DNA from 2 places in the Arthrobacter sp. efr-133-R2A-63 genome. Region 2 is predicted to be linked to the other one. Evidence: riboswitches for the same ligand, from Rfam matches in the RefSeq annotation. Region 2 holds a riboswitch; the other holds the start of a gene.

Region 1 (10,748 bases), on a different contig from region 2:
GGCCGGGATGACAGCGAAATGCCTACGCCGGTGGCCATTGAATCGGATGGCACGGAACGATACCGCCGCATGAGCGTGAGGGAGCGCAGCAGGCTCCGGCCACAGCTCCTGGAACGCCTTGGCTGGCGCTACATGTCGCTGTGGACCATCGAAGTATTCACGGATCCCTCGTCCTGCGCGGATCGCATTGGATCCTATCTGGGACTCGAGAAGCCTGTGGCGCCATCGTATGGTGATGTCCAGGATGGATTCCTGGACATCGATGTTGAACAATTGGAACTGAATAGCCAGGCGGAACCCTCCGCGGCCAGGTCCAGCGGCGCGCAAGGCGCTGGCTCGGGTCCGGCTATCCCCTAAGGAAACGCAATGGCGGAAAGCAAAAGCACTCATTCCAGGCCGCCCGCGGACACCAGCGCCGGAGCGGCAGACGCTGATACCGGGTTGGCCACGCAGGAGAAGGCAGAAGTGAAGCCCGCACCGGAACGGAAGCCGGCAGGAGAAGGTATTCTGCCCAAGAAAGCTTCCGAGGACGATCCGCGCCGTTGGGGCGATGAATCCAGCTACGACCATGACGCTTGGCTGAAGGAACAAAGGCCCCCGCACTGGGGCTGAATGGACCATCATGGTGGTGACTCTCCGGCGGGGTTTCGCATTACCGGTTACCTGGGGGACTGACGAGGACAAAGAACAGTTTCCCGCGTGTGGAAGCCCCGGCCAGGATTTCGGCCTGTTGCGGATTGGCAGCGACAACCACAAGGCCGTCCGCCTCGTTCGTGCCCAACCATTGGCCGGCCTTGCCTCCTTGCGCGGACGTCCACAAAACCGGGACCGCAGCCGCCAGGAGTTCTGATTTCCTGCCGGGCCCTTCGAACCCGTCGGCCGCAGTGAGCACAACGTTGACCAATTGGCCCGGCGAGATGAGTTGAATAGAAGCGGGATCGGCCATGCGCAGCGGAACGGCCGCCGTCGCGGGTGCGGTGCCGGTCAGCAGGCCGGGTCCCAGGATCTGCGCGTCTGTGGGGATCTGCCCCTTCTGCAGGGGCGAGGCGAGCTGCTTTCCCCTATAGGCAGTGCCGGGCGTGAGCGCCCCGGCTGGGATTCCGTCAGGAAGGACTTCGAGTGGTTTGAGGTCGGAATCCGTCAAGCTGGACCCCGCAGGAAGATCCCGCGCGGCGGCCAGGACGATGGCTCGCTGCTCCGAAGCAGGAGTCAATTGATGGACTGCGACCCCGACCGCCACGCATAGCAGGAGTGCCACCACGAGGCGACGGTTGCGGTTCAGCCAGCTAGCGAAGGTGCGGTGCTTGTACTGTCTCTTGGGAGGACCCAAGCGGCCTCCGGCTTTGGAGGGGAAACCCCGAAGACGGCGGGTGTGGGACGCGGCAATCGGCCCCGGCAGGCTATTGCGTGGAATCGATGAAGGCCTGGTTGGACCGAAGCCAGGCGATGCTGAACCGGGGCCTTGGGAAGCGTTCGGGGTTGCGGGCATGCTGCCACGCTAACCGGGCACTAAGGCGCATGGCAGGGCCTTAGTGAGCTATGTGGAAACGTTGAGCTATGTGGAAAACCGGGGGCAACTGGTACCCAGGAATCAGCTCGCGGCAGCCGCAGGAACGGACGCCGGAGCCGGAGATGCGGCAGGTGCCGCGGGAGCGGCCGAAACAGTACTTCCCTTGGAGTCCCGGGAGTCGGTGCGGTAGAAGCCCGATCCCTTGAAGACAACGCCCACGCTGTTGAACTTCTTGCGCAACGATCCTTGGCACTCAGGACAGTCGGACAGGGAGCTGTCCGTGAAAGCCTGAACGATGTCAAAGGCATGTCCGCAGTCTTTGCAGGCATAGGCGTAAGTGGGCACTGGTGATCCTCCTCCGGGACGAACTGCAGGTCCTGTGCTGCCGAGGCGGATTGTTCCGTCCATTAGCAGTCCCAGGGCCTGAGTGCCAATTCTATCATCCGGCGTCGGGACCGGTACTACGGAATGTGGCGAAGCAGACAGGGGAATGTGGCGAAGCAGACAGGCCGGTAAAGCCTCATCATGCGGGCCGAACAAGCTGGACGATCCGATGTGGGGTGAGTGCCTCCGCCACCGGCTTGTCGAACGGTTCGGCCGGGATCGTCCCCGCAGGCAGTACTTCATGGTCGTAGACGACGGCCACAGTCGGCGGACGGTTCCCGTCGGCGTCGAGCTTGTCGAGGAGCCGGTCGTAGTAACCGCCCCCTTGGCCGATGCGGTTTCCACCCTCGTCGACGGCGGTGGCCGGCAGGAAGATTCCGGTCGCATCCTTGATGACGTCACTGTCGAAACGTTCGCCCACCGGCTCGTCGATCGGGGCATACTTTGAGCGGACAAAAGCGGTCTCCTGTGTCCAATAGACCCAGCTCAGACGCCGTTCCGGTTCGCAGACGGGAAGGAGGATCCTGTGCCCGGCCGCGTGGAGCGCAGCGAGCAAAGGCATTGTGGGCGGTTCGGCGGCCACTCCGAGATAGGCCGCGAAAGTCGCGGGTCTCCCATGGGCAACATCAGCCGCCCATGAAACGCCCCGGCGGGCAATCCCCGCTCCAGCCTCTGCGCGCTGTTGCCCGGTCAAGGAGAGCCGGCGCTTGCGGTGATCCCGGCGGATGTCGTCTTTCAAAGTCACTTTTGCTCCATTTCCCGCTGCTGTGCGGCTCAGGGATGGGGAAAGGAACGGTGTGCTCCTTTTGGCCGGCACGTTCCTTTTTGCCCATTGTCCAGTTACTTCCGTTAGATTAGTCCGGTGACTTCCAATAACTGCGCCGTCCGCAAGGCCGTTATCCCTGTAGCCGGACTCGGCACCAGGTTTCTGCCTGCCACTAAAGCCATGCCCAAAGAGATGCTCCCGGTAGTCGACAAACCGGCCATCCAATATGTTGTCGAAGAAGCTGTGAGCGTGGGACTCAATGACGTCCTCATGATCACAGGCCGCAACAAGCGTGCATTGGAAGACCACTTCGACCGGGTACCGGCTTTGGAAGCGACGCTGGAGGCCAAGGGAGACATCACCAAGCTGGACTCGGTGCAGGCCACGAGCAACCTCGGCGATATTCACTACGTCCGCCAGGGCGACCCCAAGGGGCTGGGACACGCAGTGTTGCGTGCAAAGCAGCACGTCGGGTACGAACCTTTCGCGGTTCTTCTCGGCGACGACCTCATCGACGCCCGGGACACGCTCCTCAGCGACATGATCGAGGTCCAGCACAAAACCGGTGGATCCGTTGTGGCCCTCATCGAAGTCGAGCCCTCCCAGATCAGCGCCTACGGCTGCGCGGACATCGAGGACATCGGTGAAGACGGCTACGTCCGCATCAAACAACTTGTCGAAAAGCCTGCTGCCGACGAAGCTCCGTCCAACCTGGCCGTGATCGGCCGGTACGTACTCCACCCCTCGGTGTTCGACGTTCTCGAGAAGACCGAACCGGGCCGTGGGGGAGAGATCCAACTGACGGACGCCCTTCAGGTCCTGGCTGCCGGCGAGGGTGAGGGCAGCGGCGTCTACGGAGTCGTCTTCCGTGGCCGTCGCTACGACACCGGAGACAAGCTCAGCTACCTCAAAGCCTGCGTCCAGCTCGCATGCGACAGCGAAGACCTCGGGCCTGGACTGCGGGAGTGGCTGCCGGGCTTTGCCGCCGGCCTCAGCAAGTAGGTCCTTGTGTGGGGGTCGGCCATATGGCCGGTGACGCTCGAATGCGGCGACCTCATGTTGCGTCCCATTCACTACCGGGACAAGAAGGAATGGACCGAGGTCCGCTCACGCAACAGTGATTGGCTGGCGCCTTGGGAAGCCTCCAACCCGGCCCCGGGTGGTCGCCTTCCCAACTACCGGCAGATGGTGGCTTCCCTCAACGCCCAGGCCCGGCAAGCGAGTGCGCTCCCCTTTGTGATCACGGAGCGTATTCCTGGATTCCAGGAGCCTAGGATCGTAGGGCAGTTGACGGTCTCTTCGATCATGTGGGGATCGGCGATGACGGCCACGCTTGGCTACTGGGTGGACCAGGCCCGGGCCGGCCGCGGAATAGCTCCCACTGCGGTTGCCATGGCCACCGACCATTGCTTCAAAGCCCTTGGCTTGCACCGGATGGAGATCAACATCAGGCCGGAGAACGGGCCGAGCCTGCGAGTTGTCGAGAAGTTGGGATTCCGCGACGAAGGGCGCCGCGAGCGTTTCCTTCACATCAACGGAGAATGGGCTGACCATCGAAGCTTTGCGTTGACCTCGGAAGAGGTCCCCGGAGGCTTGCTGGCCGCTTGGCTTCGGCACGGAGCCAACTAGCCGCTTTCGGCGAATAAGGGTCATAAGTCCATTGATTTGCCGACTCTCCGACGACACACCGTTGGCAATGCGGTGGCCTCCGGCTATTTGCTTCTACGGTTTTGATTGTGGACTTCCCTCTCAGCAGCTCGGTGATATTGGTCATTGCTGTCGCGCTGTGGATCGTTTGGGTTGCGCCATACATACTCCGGAATCGTCGCCAGCACATCCAGATGGCCGGTGACTTCCCAACAGATGTTATTGACGAAGACGCTCATGAACTGCAAGCCGGGGTGGTTCTGTCAATCACCCCTCGGCAGGAGAAAGCAATGGAAACCATGCAGAGCACCGCAACCGCATTGCCCGAGGTATCGGCCGGCGCCGGCGAACGGCGTGATGCTGCATCGGAAACAGCGGTCTTCAAAGTCAGATACGGGCGCTGTGCCCTTGCCCTTGCCGCCGTTCTCCTCCTGCTCGCGGCTGCCGTTTCCGGCGTCCTCCGCATTCTTGGCCTCGTTTCCGCGTGGCTGCCGCTGGGATGCATAGTGGGCGTGGTCGCGACCGTCTTCCTGCTTCGCCGACTGGCCATCCGGGACCGCAGGGCGAAGATGAACAAGGCCTTCCGGAACGCGATGGCCCCTCCAGCCGAGAGTCCCCGCGCAAGCGCTCCTGCAACGGACCGTCCGGCGACCAAGATTTTCGACGCCGAAGCCCACGCCCGTGAAGCGACGCGACTGACCGCCGTCGAACTTCGTCAAGCCGCCCTCAATGTTGCTGTCGCCGCCGGCGACAACACAGTCCGGTTTACAGCGGAATCCAAGGAAGCTGAATGGCAGCCCGTGGACGTCCCCAAACCAACATACGTCGATGCCGCCAAGGCGCCGCGGCCCGCCCCCGAGCCCCTCGACCTGCCTGAGGCTCCCAAGCCCCTCGGCAAGCCGACGTTGAAGCCAGCCAGCGCACCGTCCGTGGGCGCGTCGGTCCAGGCGCAGCACGGCAAGCCCCAGAGCGGCCTCAGCAACCTCGACGACGTCTTGCAGCGCCGCCGGGCATAACCTCCAGTGACTACCGTCTGCGTGGCAGGTGGCACGGGACAAGTGGGCCGTGAAGTCGTCCGTTTGGCGCTCGACGCCGGGCTCGACGTGACGGTGCTGAGCCGCCGCCCGCCGTCGGGCGCGTCACCAGTCCATCGCGACGGCGCGCGCTACTTTCAGGCTGACGTCACCACCAGTGCCGGGCTGGCCGAAGCCCTGCAGGGGGCCGATGTGGTGATCGATTGCTTGGAAGGGCAATTCGGAAAAGCGCGGAGGAAATTCGCCGACGGCGGCGCGCGCCTGCTCGCCGCGGCCACCGTCGCCGGAGTCCGAAAGGCCGTTCTCCTCTCGATCATCAATTGCGACCAGAGCAGCGCGGCGTTTTATGTCTCCAAAGCAGACAAGGAGCGGGTCTACGCACTCTCGTCGCTGGAGACGGTTGTTGTGCGGGCCACCCAATTCCACAGCCTCGTGACGGCGGTTTTCCAGGCGGGCTCGAAAGTCCGCCTCATCCCGGTCTTCAAGGGTGCGCGCTTTCAAACGATTTCGCCGGCGAATGTGGCGTCCGAGTTGCTTGCCGAGGCGTTGCGGGAGCCTTCAGAAGAGCGGCACCGGAGGCGAACCATCGGCGGACCGGACATCCGGTCCATGCGCGAACTTGCTGAGATCTGGCGCAAGGCGTCGGGCCGTGCCGGGCTTCTCGTGGAGGTGCCGTTGCCGGGGGAGATGGGCAGATATCTTCGGAAGGGGCTGAATCTGGTCCCAAGCCAGCGGACCGGGACAGACACGTTCGAGTCGTGGTTGGCAAAGCGCGAAGATAGTTTGTAGCCTAGGGACACTGGCAATGCACAGTTGACCAGGGGCTATAGCTCAGTTGGTAGAGCGCTTCGTTCGCATCGAAGAGGTCAGGAGTTCGAATCTCCTTAGCTCCACAGTGAAGGCCCTCCCACCTGCGGAAACGTTGGGCAGGAGGGTCTTCGTTGTTGCTGGGGTTGCGAAATCACTAACCTGGCACTGACATGGGTCCCGGATTGAGACGGGCTCCGGTGGTTCTGCCCCTTTCGGCCCGTCGAGCCCTTCCCCCTGTTCGGGTGTGAGGAAGCGCAGCGCGTTGGGTGAGGCCCGGTTGTGTTCCATTGCGATCTCGGCAACGTTCTTCACCTGTCCCGGGGAGCCGCCCATGACTTCGGCCAAGCCGGCGGCGGCCATTGAGGAAGCGGAGCCGGCCTCGCCCTGGCAGCCCACTTCGGCGCCGGAGATCGAGGCCTGCTCCTTGTAGAGCACTCCGACGGCGCCCGCGGCAAGCAGGAACTTCAGGGATTTAATGTTGAGGTGACCAGCAGGCCCCTTCGGACCCGACGGGCGTACCGAGCCGATCCCGGACTACGCTAGGTTCGCGACGCCGGGGTAGAGCGGGTGCGCGGCGGCGAGTGCCTCCACGCGGTGACGCAGGCCGGAGAGGTCGGCGTCGGCGATCAGTGCTTCGGCGATGATGTCCGCAACTTCGCGGAACGCCGCTTCACCGAAGCCGCGGGTTGCCAGTGCCGGGGTGCCGATCCGCAGGCCGGAGGTCACCATCGGCGGACGCGGGTCGAACGGAACCGCGTTGCGGTTGACGGTGATGTCGATCGCGGCGAGGCGGTCCTCGGCTAATTGGGTTCCTCCCCGCTCTGTATCGGACCTGAGAGATTCCGCAGAACGCATTGTCGCGTTGTGTTCGGCTTGCACCGTCGGTGAGCCGGACCGAAGCCTGGCTGCTTTCCAGAGTCGCCTCGCCGCGGCGGTACGGGGGCCTGAGAGATTCCTGGGGAGGATTTGCTCCTACGGCGCCTGCCCGGTTGATGGCTGGGAGGACTCTCCCGCCACGGTTCGAAAGGCATATTCAGATTTGGGGTGATTTGGCTCACACCATACACACAACGTCAGTGCCGGGGCAACATCTGCTTGCGGACATTGCTATCGGCAGCGGGTTTACTTGTGCATGGCCTCATGGATCTGGAGCGCAAACCAAAGCTGGGCCAACGTGGAGGTTTCGGTCATGTCGAGCCCCGTCAATTCGCTGATTTTCCGGATGCGGTAGATGATGGTTTGGCGATGGGCGAAGAGCGCCGCGGCAGTCTTTTGCCACGACCTCTGAGTGTCCAAGTAGGTCTTCAAAGTCACGATGAGATCGCCTTCCTGGCTCTGTTCATACGTGAAGATCGGGCCGAGCAGCCGCTGTACCAACGCCGTGCCCTCCTCGAAACTCGTGAGCCCCAGCCAGGAGGGCCCCTCGGCGTAACGGGTCAGGCTTACGGCATTGCCTTTCGCTGAACCGAGCGCCCACAGCGATTCCTGGAGTGCGCGTTGGACGCCCCCGGCAGACGTAGGCGAGCTGATGCCAATCCGGACCCCGGGCCCCGCGCAGTGGATCAAAACGTCATCTGTCACCCCCGCGGTTACCGCCACATGAAGGGTGTTGAGACGCCGCAGGCAAGCGACCTGAAGTCCGTGGCGCCACAGTTCCACGTGAATGTTCGCCAGCCGCTCGCCGTCGTCGGCCCCTATCGAAACCACCACGAAATTCTGCGCGGAAATCTCAAAATGGCCGAGCCTGATCTCCAGTTCCGCGATCCCGAGGCGCCCATCGAACGCCTGCAGGAGGAATTCGCCTGCTAGGTGGTGCCGCCCTTCCAGGGACAGGGCCGTTCGCGAGAGTTCCAGTCCCAGCACCGTCGCCGCATGCAGAAGCACGACGGCGTCAGGGTGCGGATCGCTTTTCGGCAGCACCACCAGGACCGCATTGGCGTGGGTGGGGATGTCCATCATCAACACGTGCCGGTCCCGAAGCCGATGCCATTGGAACTTCTTTCCGGTCATGGGTATATGTCCCGTCAGGGGGGCCAATTCCGCTTGCAGGAAGTCCGGCAGCGGCTCACCGTCCGGGTGCCAGGGATGGAGGCATCGCCGGTCCACGACGAAAAGCTCCGCATTGAGCTCAGCCGCGAGTCCTTGGAGAAGGCCTTGCCAATGGTCCTCAATTGTTCCCGCCGTACGAAGCAAGTCATACACCCGTGCGGTCTGACGCAGGCGTCGCGATTCCTCCAAAAGGGAAGCTTCAGCCACGGTTCGAGCGATAGCGATGAAGGGCAATGGATACGGAATGCTAATCAGCGGCAGCGGCAACTGCTCGCAGGCCGCCAGGAACTCCGGCAGCAGCTCCGGAGCATGCATCTTTTCCCCGATGGCAAGGGCACTGGCACCTGCATCGACGAGCGCCTCGGCGAGCGCAACCTGGCCTTGGGGGTCGGCGGGGATGGACAGGCCATTGGTCATCATCAGTTCGCCGCCGGTGACCCATTCCCACAGCCTCGGCAGGTCGGAGGTGTGTGCCCAGGTGATCCGGTTGTCCCTACCCTCCGACCCGGCCAAAAACGTGAGTCCTAGCTGAGGTTCCGCCACGAGCTCAGCCACAGTAATCGCCATGAAAATGCGCTCCCGAATCGTTGGGTTCCGGCCGATTTCACGGTGCTTAGACATTTGTATAAGAGCCTCGGCCATTTGTAGTCAATCTACCGCTATGCGTCGTGATGCACGTCACTAAGAATTGGATTACCTACTTCCCGCTCAAAGGCGAGCACCCCCACATCCCAACACCGCTGCCAGCGTCGCCGCCCGGCAGCAAGCTACCGAAGGATCCCGGCATGACAACGCATCAGCCCATCGGCCCCGTCGACGCAACAAAAGTTCCCCGGTATGCGGGCCTCGGCACTTTCGCCAGGCTTCCCCAAATCGACCGCGTCCCGGACTACGACATTGCGATCGTCGGCGTACCGTTCGACGGCGGAACGTCCTTCCGGCCCGGCGCCCGTTTCGGTCCTGCCGCGGTCCGCGAAGCCTCCCGGCTTCTGCGTCCCGGGTACCATCCGGAATTGGACGTTGAGCCCGTCAACGAAGTCCAGGTTGTGGACGCCGGCGACATCGCCTGCACCCCCTACGACATCGCACGGGCCGTCCGTGAAATCGAAGAGCAGGCATTGCCCCTGATTAGTGAGGACAAGAAGCTCATCTCGATCGGTGGCGACCACACCATCGCCCTCCCGATGCTCAGGGCCCTGAACAAAGTCCACGGACCGGTCGCGTTGCTGCACTTCGATGCCCACCTGGATACATGGGACACCTACTTCGACCAGCCGGTCACACACGGAACCATCTTCCGGCGGGCGTTCGAGGAAGGCCTCCTCGTGGAAGATAGGTCCATGCACGTCGGAATCCGCGGGCCGGTCTATGACCGCAACGATTTCCTCCGCGACCATGAATTCGGATTCCAGATCATCCGCTGCTCGGACCTGGACGTCATAGGCGTTCCCGCCGCCATTGCTCGGGTCAAGGAGCGGCTCGGCGACACCCCGGTCTACGTCTCCATCGACATCGACGTCCTGGACCCCTCCTATGCGCCGGGCACCGGCACCCCTGAGATGGGCGGACTCCACTCCCGGGAGCTGCTGGCCCTGCTCCGCGGACTGGATGGCATTAACATCGTCGGTGCCGACGTCGTCGAGGTCGCGCCGGCCTACGACCATGCAGACATCACCTCGGTGGCCGCGGCCACCCTTGTCTTCGACCTCCTCGCGCTGATGGTGAATCGCGGCAAGGCCGAAACGTCCGCTGTCCGTCAATTGCAAGCAGCATCCTGGACCGCATCATGAGCACCCGAAGCAATCCCGCCGCTGTCACCGAAGTGCCCAGACTCGAAGACAAAACCATTCAGCCCATCCCGTTGAACGAACGCCACGGAAAAGCGCGGGACCTCTTCACCATCTGGTTCGGGTCCAACATCATGATCATGACCATCGTTACCGGCGGACTCGCCACGACGGTGTTCGGGCTAAGCTTTGTGCCTGCCATCGTGGGAATCATCCTCGGAAACGTCATCGGTGGCATCTTCATGGCGCTGCACTCCGCCCAAGGACCGCAATTGGGCGTGGCACAGATGATCCAGACCCGCGGCCAATTCGGCTCCTTCGGAGCACTACTGATCGTTGTCATCGTGGTGATCATGTACGTCGGATTCTTCGCCGCGAACCTGGTCTTTGGCGGCGAGGCAATGGCCGCAGTCAGCCCGGACATCAGTGTTGACGCGGGCATCATCATCATCGGCGTCGTGAGCGTTGTTGCCACGATTTTCGGCTACCGGCTCATTCACGCCTACGCTCGGTTCCTCAGCATCGTGGCTGGTTTGGCGTTGCTTCTGGCCTTCGTCTGGATCATGTTCGTCCACGGGCTGCCTGCCACTTTCCTCTACCAGGGAAACTTCAACTGGGTCGGCTTCATGGCCACCGTCTCCGTATCCGCCTTGTGGCAGCTCGCCTACGCTCCGTACGTCTCGGACTACTCCCGCTACATGCCGCAAGGCACCGGCTCGGGTCCGGCGTTCTGGGCCTCCTACTCAGGCTGCGTCCTGGGC
Region 2 (10,748 bases):
CAGTCGCCCAACGCCTTGCTCATCGCGGGACTGGCCGCCGTCGCCATGGCGCTCATCCCCGGCATGCCCATCATTCCCTTCCTGCTGGTGGGCGCCTTCCTGCTCTTCGGTTCCAGGCGCCTGGCGGCCCAGCAAAGAAAGCAGAGCGAGGCGGAGGACGCGCAGGAAGCAGCCACCCTGAGCTCCGAGGAAGATCCCAACGAGCGGCTCATGCAGGACATGCGCATCCACCCCGTCGAGATCCTGCTGGCTCCGGACCTTGTTGACATGGTTTCCGGTGCCTCGGACGACCTCCTGGCCCGCGTCCGCTCCCTCCGCCACAAGATCGCCATGGAGTTGGGGATCGTGATTCCGCCCGTCCGCACGCGCGACAACGTCGAGCTGCCACCGGCCACCTATGCGATCCGCATTGCCGGAGTGGAAGCCGGACGCGGCACGGCGCCGTCGGGCAAGTTGCTTGCCCTCGGCGATTACCTTGACGCTCTGCCCGGTGCCTCCACGGTGGAACCGGTCTTCGGGCTGGCCGGAAAATGGATTCCGACCGAGATGCGCCACAGTGCGGAAATGACCGGGGCAACCGTGATCGACCGGGTGTCCGTGCTGGTGACCCACTTGTCATCGATTGTTTCCGCCAACGCCGCGAGGCTCCTCACCCGCGAAGACGTCCGGGTGCTGACGGAAGGCGTGCGCAAGCAGAGCCCGGCCGCCGTCGAGGAACTCATTCCCGGGCTGATGTCCCTCGCCGAGGTGCAGCGCGTGCTGCAGGGCCTTCTCGAAGAACAGGTCCCCATCAACGATCTTCCCCGCATTTACGAGGCCCTTGCCTTGCGCGCCAAGGTTTCCACCGAGCCCGAGGCCTTGATCGAAACCGCCCGGCAATCCCTCGGTCCCGCGCTCGCAGCCAAGTTCCTGGACGGCGCGATGCTCAATGTGATCATGATCGATCCGCTCCTGGAACAGTCCATGCTCGAAGACATGCGCCCGGCCGAAGGCGGTACCCAGATTGTCATGAGCCAGGCTCGACTGGACGCCGTCCTGGCCTCCGTGCAGGCTTCGGTGGAGACCGCGGCGAATGCCGGACGGCAGGCCGTTCTGGTGTGCGCTCCGGCGCTGCGGCCGGCGGTCCGGCGCCTCGTGGCAGCTCCCGACGGCGGCGTTCCCGTGTTGTCCTACCGTGAAGTAACGTCCGCGAACATCCAGATCGAGACCGTGGGGGTGGTCCGCAATGCCGAAGCAATACAAGCTTAAGGGCACATCCCTGGACGACATCCGGGTGAAGGCCGAGCAGCAATACGGGCCTGGCGCGCGGATCGTCTCAGCCGAGAAAGTCACCAACCCCGGGATCGCCGGACTCTTCGCAGCCAATCGCTACGAGGCCACCATCGAGGTTCCATCCCAACTAGCTGGCAATAGTTGTCGTTCTGGGGGCCCAGAACGACAACAACTGCGAGTCAGTTGGGAGGCGCAAGCGGGCGGGGAGGTGCACGCTGCCGGGGAGGCGCACGCGTTGCAGGGGCTCGCGATAGCCGCGCTCCTGGAGCAGGCCGACGCGGCCGAGATGGACATGCACCGGCCGGAGGCAGTTGTTTCTACTGCCTCCCCGGATTTCGCCGGGATATTGGAGCAACTGGGGAACGAATTCCGGGCGCCGGCGTCCGGAGCACCAACGCAAGGCGCGCTGACCGCGTTGCCGCACGCCGTCGTCGGGCACGCCGTTCCAGCGGCCCCTCCGGCCGCCGTGCCGGTGCCATTGGCCGGCAGCGGCAACCTCGTCATCCTGCTTGGCCTCGGCGACGACGCCTTAGGGACAGCACTGGAATTGTCCATCGCTGGGGGCGGCTTCGACGTCCGGACGGCCGGAGCCCTGACCGCTTTCGGGCACCTCCATGTGACGGGGCGCCAGGGCGCGACGGCGGCCCGTGCCCAGGCGGTCGTCACCGACCAAACCGTGCTGGTCGCCTACGGGCTCGGCAGGCAAGGCGAAGCCGTGACGCGTGCGGCGGACATCGCCACCCTCGCGGCAGACCAGTTGTGGCTGGTTGTCGACGCCGGGCGGAAGGCTGAAGACACGGCATCCTGGGTGCGGGCGCTCTCCGCAGCCCTGGCCGCCGAGCGCGTCCGTGTCGACGCGCTTGCCGTTTTCGGCGCGTCGGAGACCGGAAGTCCCGAGACGGTCAACGGACTCGGCCTACCCATCGGGTGGGTGGACGGCAAGCCCGCCCGCGTTGCGGTGCTCGGAAAGGTAGATTGAGAGCATGCTGGTACTGACACGCAAGCCGGGCGAACAGATCATGATTGGTGGGGACATCGTCATCACCGTCATGGAGGGCCGCGGCGACGGCGTGCGCATCGGGATCGAGGCGCCCCGCGGGGTGTCCATCCAACGTCGCGAAGTGGTTGAGGCGATCGCCGCGGCCAACCTCGCTGCTGCCCAGGCCGGCCCCGACGCCGAGGAACTCGTTGCCGGGCTGCGTCCGCCCGTGCGGAAGCCCCCCAAGGAAGAGGCTGGGTCTTAAGCCAAGCCCAGGAACTCTGCGAGGAGTGGCAGCGAGCAATCCCTCGTCACGGCCAGGGCCCGCTCGATGTTGGCGCTTTCCGCAAGGAGTGTCACGTCATCCACGGTGTCGGAGTGCGCGAACGCCTCCGGCACTCCCGGCGCCACGCTGTCGCCCGGCTGTACTGGGCCAAGCACCTGGTTCCCGGCGCCCTGTGGCCCCATCCGGAGGGCTTCGACATTGGCGGCCGCGGTTGATTCGACCTGCTTGAGCAGACGGACCAGGCCATGGTGGTGTTCCTGAAGCAGTTCCGGCCAGATTCCGGACGGCGCCACTGAGGCAATCATGGGCAGCGTTGCGTTGGCCGATAGGCGCCACTCAATGGCCAGTGCAGACGACTCGATGTTCCGGGCAAGCGTGTCGAACCGGAGGTTTTCCAGGACCTTTTCCACGTCGGCGGCAGTGAATTTCAGCCAATGCCAATTGCCTGCCCGGACGTGCAGCAACTGTGTTTCGAGCCGGTACAACAGCAGTTCCAGCTGTCTCCGCTCACGCCACAGCATCGCTGATAGCTCGTCCGCCCCCACGGTTCCCCATTCCCCGGTTCGGCCTGCGAAAACGTGTTTTCCGAGGCCCGATTTGTATCTTTTTCATGAGCGTACACGCATTGTTATTTTTCAGATGGTATGTTCACTGAATACATGTCTGGTCCATGTAATCTTCGGCACGCTGTACCGTCTCAGCAGCTGGCCCATGAAGCCCCTGGAACCAGGCTTTTGCAACTCAATAAACGGGTCTCATGGGGGGACTAATTTTGAATCGCGATGAACGCAACGAGCTGGTGCTGCAGCACTTACCGCTCGTTGGCTATTTGGTGTCGGAGCTCTGCGCGAGAGCTTCTCATTTGTCACGCGACGATTTCGCGTCGGTGGGGTCCGTGGCGTTGATAACGTCTGCCGATTCCTTCGATCCGGACCTCGGAGTCCCTTTCGGCGCGTTTGCGCGCCGCCGGATCGTCGGGGCGTTCGCGGACGAGATGCGGGCCAGCGATTGGGCCACCCGCTCGGCGCGCAAACGCATCAAGGAAACCATGTCGGTCCAGGAAACGCTCTCCGGAGTCCTTGGCCGCACCCCGTCGGTGGCCGAGACCGCTTCGGCGCTGGGCGTTGAACGCAGCGTGGTGGAAGCGGCCCTGGCCGATGCCGCGCGGACGCTGTCGCCGCTGGATGACGTGGTGGTGGACACGGTCGCGGCGGAGACGATCTCCCCGGAGCATTCGGTCCTGGCCGATGAGCGCCTGAAGTACCTTCGGGCCGCCGTCGAGGCCTTGCCGGAGAAGATGCGGTACGTCGTCGAGGAGATCTACTTCGCGGGGCGGACCGTGAAGGAACTCGCCGAGGAACTCGGCTCCACCCACGCCGCGGTCTCCCAGCAGCGCGCCGAGGGCATCCGGCTCATGCGCGACGGGCTGTCCGCGCATTACGCGGACGATCCCGGGCAATCCTTCGAGCCCCATTCGCGGATTACCGCCCGACGCCGGCACGACTACCTCTCGACCCTCGCCACCGCCACCCTGGGCGGAATCACCCGCAGCTTCAGCGCTCCGGATGCAGCCTTGAACCAGGCAGTCTAGAGTCCGCCTACTTGGCGGTCGGCACGCGGCGGAGCACGACGGCGGAGAGGACTGCCGCCCCCGCCATCAGAACCAGCCCGATCGCTGCCGTGATGTGGACCCCCGATTCAAAGGCCGCACGCGCCGCGGTGCTCAGGGCGTCGCCCAATGGCTGGGGCAGGGTAGATGCGGTGTCCATGGCGCCGGCGAGCGTCTCCCGCGAGCGTTCTGCGGCGTGGGCCGACAGTTCGACCGGAAGCAGCAAATGGTGTTGGTAGGACGCTGTCAGGATGGAGCCGAGCACGGCTGTGCCCAGCAGTGATCCGAGTTCGTAGCCCGTTTCCGAGATCGCCGATGCCGCGCCTGCCTTGTCGGCAGGAACCGCGCCGAGGATCAGGTCGTTGGAGATGGTCTCCGCCGAGCCAACCCCGATGGCCAGCAGCAGGAGCGCCGTCAAAAGGTACCCCGGCCCCTGGCTGTGGTTTCCCAGGGCGGCCACGAGGTATCCCACCGCGCTCAGCGCCAATCCCGATGCCACCACCAGGCCAGGGCGGATCCGCTTGACCAAAGGGACCACCACCAGTCCTGCCACAATGGTGGCAAGTAGGGCGGGAACCATCGCGATCCCTGCCTGCATGGGGGACTGGCCCTCCACCAGCTGCAAGTGCTGGGCGAAGAAGTAGATGAATCCCGTCATGGAGAACAGGGACAGGACGTTGGCCGTAATGGCCGTGCTGAAGACCTTGTTCCGGAAAAGCTGAACGTCCAACATGGGCGATGCCAACGAGCCCTGCCTCCGGACGAAGACAATTCCCATAGCCAGGCCGAACACCATGAAGGCCGCGGGACCCGGGCCGAACCCGTGCACGGCGGCCTCCTTGATGCCGTAAACCATCGGGGCCATGGTCAGGATGGACAGCACCACGCTGGGAACGTCGGGCTTGCCCGGGTTGCGGTCCTTCGACTCGGGAATCAAGGACGGACCGAACGCGAGCAGGGGAAGCAACAGCGGCACGGCGACCAGGAACACGGCTCCCCACCGGAAATGCTCCACGAGCCAACCGCCAAAGATCGGACCGAGCGCGGCTCCGCCGGAGAATCCCGCGGCCCACACGGCAACCGCGAGCCGGCGACGGTTCGGGTCCGGGAAGATGTTGCGGATCAACGACAGTGTGGACGGCATGAGCATGGCTCCGAAGATGCCCATGCTGGCACGTCCTGCAATGAGCCATTCAGCCGATGGGGCGAAGGCCGTGGCCGCGGAAACGGCCGCGAAGCCCGTGCTGCCGATCAACAGCAAGCGGCGGCGGCCGATCCGGTCACCCAGGTTTCCCATGGACACCAACAGTGCTGCGAGGACCAGCGGATAGGCATCCACGACCCATAGCAGCTGTACGCCCCCGACTTCCAGCGACCGGGCGATTTGCGGCAGGGCAAATGTCAGCGCCGTATTGTCCACAGCCACCAGCAGCACGGGGAACATCAGGAGTGCCAGGGCAGCCCAGTCGCGCCACGGGGCGGTGTGGATCGAAGGGGTACGGGGGTGCTGGGTTGTGGACGGGGTGAACATGAACATAACTGTACCGTCTGGACGGTATAGTTTCAATTTGCCGCATCGAACTGCCGCATCGAACTAAGGGATGATGGACACCATGCCGCGAAAACCTATTGCCCGGGACGCTGTCCTGGATGCTTTTGAAGCCCTGCTGATCGAGGTGGGGGAGCGGGCTGCCACCCTGGACGCCGTCGCCAAGCGCGCAGGCGTCTCCAAGGGCGGTTTGCTCTACCATTTCCCCAACAAGGAAGCCATGATCAGCTCCTTGCTCGAGCGCATGGACGGGCTGGCCGCGCTGGACATCGAGGCGATGAAGGCAGCTCCGGAAGGTGCTGCCGCGTTCTTCATCAAGTCCTCGCTCTGGGCCGACACGCCCTTGGACCGCGTGTTTGTGGCAGCCACGCGTCTCGCGGAAGTAGCCCATGAAGAAACCCGCAGGCGCTTCGCGGGAATCCAGCAACAATGGCTCGATGTGCTCGCCGAGGAAGTCGGGCCTGAAATGGCCAAGGCCGTCCGGTACATGGGCGATGGACTCTACTTCAACGCAATGCTCGAAGGCGGCGCCGGTGATACGGAAGTCAAGGCCAGCGCGAGGAGCGCCGACGTCGGTGCGCTGCTGGCCGCCGTCGAACGCCTCCGTACCTGAGTGGCCACCCAACTGACTCGCAGTAGGTGTCGTTTTGAGGCTCCAAAACGACAACAAGTGCCAGTCAGTTGGGAAAGTCGGGCTGCTAGGTAACCCTATTTGCGGACGCGGGCAGTCCATAGGACAATTGGTAGTTGTGGCAGCCGTCACCGGCAACCACAGTCGATTCACACAATTGAATACGCCTTTGATCTGCGGCGGGAGAGTCCTGCAGGCATGTGATGCAGGCGCCGTAGGAGCAAATCCTCCCCAGGAATCTCTCAGGCCCACGCACCGCCGCGGCAAGGCAACTCTGGAAAGCAGCACGCTGACGCGCGCTCACCGACGGTGCAAGCGGAAAGTGCCATAAGCACGTTTCGCGGAAACTCTCAGGTCCAATACAGAGCGGGGAGGAATCCGATTAGCTGTGGCGTACCTTGCGCCGCCTTATAAATGGAGTTCCTTCGTGACGGTTAGTTCAACCTCCACCGCGTTCGTTGACCGGCATATCGGCGCCCGCCGCCAGGCCGACATTGACATCATGCTCAAGTCTGTTGGTTACGACAGTGTCGATTCGCTGGTGGACACCGCGGTTCCCAAAGACATCCGCCAGGACGTCGCGCTGACGCTCCAGGACGCCCTGAGCGAGGTCGAGGTCCTGGCTGAGCTGCGCAGGCTGGCTTCCAAGAACAAGACGGCCGTGCAGATGATCGGCCAGGGCTATTACGATACGGTCACTCCGCCGGTGATCCGCCGCAACATCCTCGAGTCCCCGGCCTGGTACACGGCGTACACCCCGTACCAGCCGGAGATTTCCCAGGGCCGCCTCGAAGCCCTGCTGAACTTCCAGACCATGGTCCAGGACCTGGTGGGCCTGCCCATCGCCAACGCTTCCCTCCTTGATGAAGCCACGGCCGTGGCCGAGGCGGTCCTGATGATGCGCCGGGCGAACAAGAACAAGACGGCCCACGACGGCAAGACGGTGCTGGATGCCGACTGCCTCCCGCAGACCATCGCCATCGTGAAGGGCCGCGCCGAGGCGCTGGGCTTCGAGGTGGAGATCGCTGACCTGTCCCAGGGCCTGCCCGAGGGCGAGATCAACGGCATCGTGCTGCAGCAGCCGGGCGCTTCCGGCCGGGTGTTCGACCACTCGGGCGTGATCGCCGCCGCCAAGGAACGCGGCGCCCTGGTCACGGTTGCTGCGGACCTGCTGGCCCTGACCTTGATCACGCCTCCGGGCGAGCAGGGCGCCGACATCGCCGTCGGCTCCACCCAGCGCTTCGGCGTGCCGTTGTTCTTCGGCGGCCCGCACGCCGCGTACATGGCGGTCCAGAAGGGCCTGGAGCGCTCGATGCCGGGCCGCTTGGTGGGCGTTTCCAAGGACGACGCCGGCACTCCCGCCTACCGCCTGGCGCTGCAGACCCGTGAGCAGCACATCCGCCGCGAGAAGGCCACCTCCAACATCTGCACCGCGCAGGCACTGCTGGCCATCGTCTCCTCGATGTACGCCGTGTACCACGGCCCCGAGGGCCTGAAGGCGATCGCCGAGACCGCCCACCACCACGCCCGCACCCTGGCTGCTTCCTTGAAGGCCGCGGGCCTTGAGGTCCTGCACGGCAGCTTCTTCGACACCGTCACCGTCCGCGTCCCGGGCAAGGCTGCCGGGATCGTCGCAGCCGCGGAGGCCAAGGGCATCAACCTGCGCGGCATCGACGCCGACACTGTGGGCGTCTCGGTTGACGAGACCACAACGACGGCGGTTGTCGGCGGTGTCCTTGATGCGTTTGGTGCTTCACTCACCGAAGCCAATGAGGGCTTCGTCCTGGAGGCCGCGGTCGAGCGGTCTTCGGACTACCTGCAGCACCCGGTGTTCAACACGCACCGTTCCGAAACCCAGTTGCTGCGCTACATCCGCAAGCTCTCGGACCGGGACCTGGCGCTGGACCGCACCATGATCCCGCTGGGATCGTGCACGATGAAGCTGAACGCCACCGCCGAGATGGAAGCGATCTCCTGGCCTGAATTCGCCTCGATCCACCCCTTCGCCCCGGATTCCCAGACCACGGGCTGGCGCGAGCTGATCACGGACCTGGAATCCCAGCTGAGCGAGATCACCGGGTACGACCAGGTCTCCATCCAGCCCAACGCCGGTTCCCAGGGCGAGCTCGCTGGCCTGCTGGCGATCCGCGGCTACCACCACTCCCGCGGCGAGGCCCAGCGCAACGTCTGCCTCATCCCGGCTTCCGCCCACGGCACCAACGCAGCCTCGGCCGTGCTGGCCGGCATGAAGGTGGTGGTGGTGGCCACCGCTGCCGATGGCACCATCGACCACGCGGACCTGCAGGCCAAGATCGACGCCAACAAGGACGTCCTCTCGGCCATCATGATCACCTACCCCTCCACGCACGGCGTGTACGACGCGGACGTGCGCGAGGTCTGCGACTCCGTACACGCAGCCGGCGGCCAGGTGTACATCGACGGCGCCAACCTCAACGCCCTGGTCGGCCTGGCCCAGCCGGGCAAGTTCGGCGGCGACGTGTCCCACCTGAACCTGCACAAGACCTTCTGCATCCCGCACGGCGGCGGAGGACCCGGCGTGGGCCCGGTCGCGGCCAAGGCGCACCTGGCCCCCTTCATGCCCGGCAATGCCGCGGCCTGGACCGAAGGCAACGACGTGCCCATCTCGGCTTCACGCTTCGGCTCCGCCGGCGTCCTGCCGATTTCCTGGGCCTACGTGAAGCTCATGGGCGGCGAAGGCCTCACCGAGGCCACGAAGTCCGCCCTGCTTGCCGCGAACTACATCGCCTCCCGCCTGAACGAGTACTTCCCCGTCCTCTACACCGGCGAAGGCGGACTCGTAGCCCACGAGTGCATCCTGGACCTGCGCGAACTGACCGCCAAGACCGGCGTCACCGCCGAGGACGTGGCCAAGCGCCTCATCGACTACGGCTTCCACGCACCCACCCTCGCGTTCCCCGTCGCGGGCACCCTGATGGTGGAGCCCACCGAATCCGAGGACCTCGGGGAGATCGACCGCTTCATCGAAGCCATGATCACCATCCGCAAGGAAATCGACCAGGTCGCCCACGGCGACTTCACGGTGGAGAGCAGCCCGCTGCGCCACGCACCGCACACGGCGGCCGCCGTCGTGAGCTCTGACTGGAACCGCGAGTACTCCCGCGAGCAGGCCGTCTTCCCGGTCCATCACCTCAAGCAGGACAAGTACTTCCCGCCCGTAGGCCGCATCGACGGCGCCGCAGGCGACCGCAACCTGGTCTGCTCCTGCCCTCCGATCGAAGCCTTCGAGAACTAAAGGACTCCTCACGATGACTGAGAACTACACTGCGCTCTACGAAGAGCACAAGAAGCTCGGCGCTTCCTTCACCGATTTCGGTGGCTGGCAGATGCCCCTGAAATACGACTCGGAACTGGCCGAGCACCACGCCGTCCGCCGGTCCGCGGGCCTGTTCGACCTTTCCCACATGGGCGAAGTCTGGGTCACCGGCCCGGAAGCCGCGGCATTCCTGGACTACGCCCTGGTGGGCAAGATCTCCGCCATGTCGGTCGGCAAGGCCAAGTACTCGCTGATCTGCCAGGAAGACGGCGGCATCATCGACGACCTCATCACCTACCGCCGCGGCGACTCCACCTTCCTGGTGGTCCCGAACGCGGGCAACGCCAAGGTTGTTGCCGAGGCTTTGGCACAGCGGGCAGCCAACTTCGACGTCGTCGTGGAGGACGTCTCCGCGGCAACCTCGCTGATCGCCGTCCAGGGCCCCAAAGCGGAAGAAATCCTCCTCCGCCTCGTCCCTGCCGCACAGCACTCCATCGTCACCGGGCTCAAGTACTACGCCGCCGTCGAGGTGCCCTTCACCTTCGCCGGGAACACGACGGAACTGCTGCTCGCCCGCACCGGCTACACCGGCGAGGACGGCTTCGAAATCTTCGTGGACAATGATGCCGCTGCCGCCCTCTGGCAAGCAATCGCAGCAGTTGCCCAGGACGGTGAGCTGATCCCCGCCGGACTGGCCTCCCGTGACTCCCTGCGCCTGGAAGCCGGCATGCCGCTCTACGGCAACGAACTCTCCCGTGAAGGCAACCCCTTCTCGGCAGGCCTGGGCCCCGTTGTCTCCCTCGCCAAGGAAAGCGACTTCGTAGGCCGTGCTGCCCTGGAAGCCCTCAAGGCTGAGGGCGCCGGTTCCACCAGCGGCCGCAAGCTGGTCGGTCTCAAGGGCCTCGGCCGCCGCGCCGGCCGCAGCCACTACCCGGTCCTCAAGGACGGCGTCGTGGTCGGCGAAGTCACCTCCGGCCAGCCCAGCCCCACCCTCGGCTACCCCGTCGCGTTGGCCTATGTCGACGTCGAACACACCGAACCCGGCACGGCCCTTGACGTCGACCTGCGCGGCAAGGCCGAGCCGTTCGAGGTTGTCGCACTGCCGTTCTACAAGCGAGTCAAGTAAG

What was found. A riboswitch is a leader RNA that binds a small molecule or an ion and turns the genes downstream of it on or off. The one in region 2 is predicted to bind glycine.
Region 1: linked by a shared signal. The riboswitch ahead of QRN45_RS00660 (serine hydroxymethyltransferase) and the one ahead of gcvP (aminomethyl-transferring glycine dehydrogenase) in region 2 are both predicted to bind glycine.

The regions. Positions count from the first base shown of each region.
Region 1 covers NZ_JARVRG010000004.1:6,852-17,599, forward strand. Annotated here, with positions in the region: gene QRN45_RS00610 (AAA family ATPase) at 1-357, shown strand, start outside; gene QRN45_RS20980 (hypothetical protein) at 367-612, shown strand; gene cpaB (Flp pilus assembly protein CpaB) at 653-1,330, opposite strand; gene QRN45_RS00620 (FmdB family zinc ribbon protein) at 1,592-1,855, opposite strand; gene QRN45_RS00625 (5-formyltetrahydrofolate cyclo-ligase) at 2,034-2,639, opposite strand; gene galU (UTP--glucose-1-phosphate uridylyltransferase GalU) at 2,757-3,662, shown strand; gene QRN45_RS00635 (GNAT family N-acetyltransferase) at 3,717-4,289, shown strand; gene QRN45_RS00640 (hypothetical protein) at 4,598-5,323, shown strand; gene QRN45_RS00645 (SDR family oxidoreductase) at 5,345-6,130, shown strand; tRNA gene QRN45_RS00650 (tRNA-Ala) at 6,162-6,234, shown strand; partial or broken gene QRN45_RS00655 (L-serine ammonia-lyase, iron-sulfur-dependent, subunit alpha) at 6,428-6,619, opposite strand; partial or broken gene QRN45_RS00660 (serine hydroxymethyltransferase) at 6,686-6,958, opposite strand; glycine riboswitch at 7,074-7,174, opposite strand; gene QRN45_RS00665 (PucR family transcriptional regulator) at 7,274-8,767, opposite strand; gene speB (agmatinase) at 8,986-9,990, shown strand; gene QRN45_RS00675 (purine-cytosine permease family protein) at 9,987-10,748, shown strand, end outside.
Region 2 covers NZ_JARVRG010000016.1:18,783-29,530, forward strand. Annotated here, with positions in the region: gene QRN45_RS08060 (flagellar biosynthesis protein FlhA) at 1-1,248, shown strand, start outside; gene QRN45_RS08065 (hypothetical protein) at 1,226-2,251, shown strand; gene QRN45_RS08070 (carbon storage regulator) at 2,256-2,516, shown strand; gene QRN45_RS08075 (hypothetical protein) at 2,513-3,082, opposite strand; gene QRN45_RS08080 (sigma-70 family RNA polymerase sigma factor) at 3,295-4,128, shown strand; gene QRN45_RS08085 (MFS transporter) at 4,136-5,677, opposite strand; gene QRN45_RS08090 (TetR/AcrR family transcriptional regulator) at 5,760-6,308, shown strand; glycine riboswitch at 6,497-6,594, shown strand; glycine riboswitch at 6,596-6,701, shown strand; gene gcvP (aminomethyl-transferring glycine dehydrogenase) at 6,754-9,600, shown strand; gene gcvT (glycine cleavage system aminomethyltransferase GcvT) at 9,614-10,747, shown strand.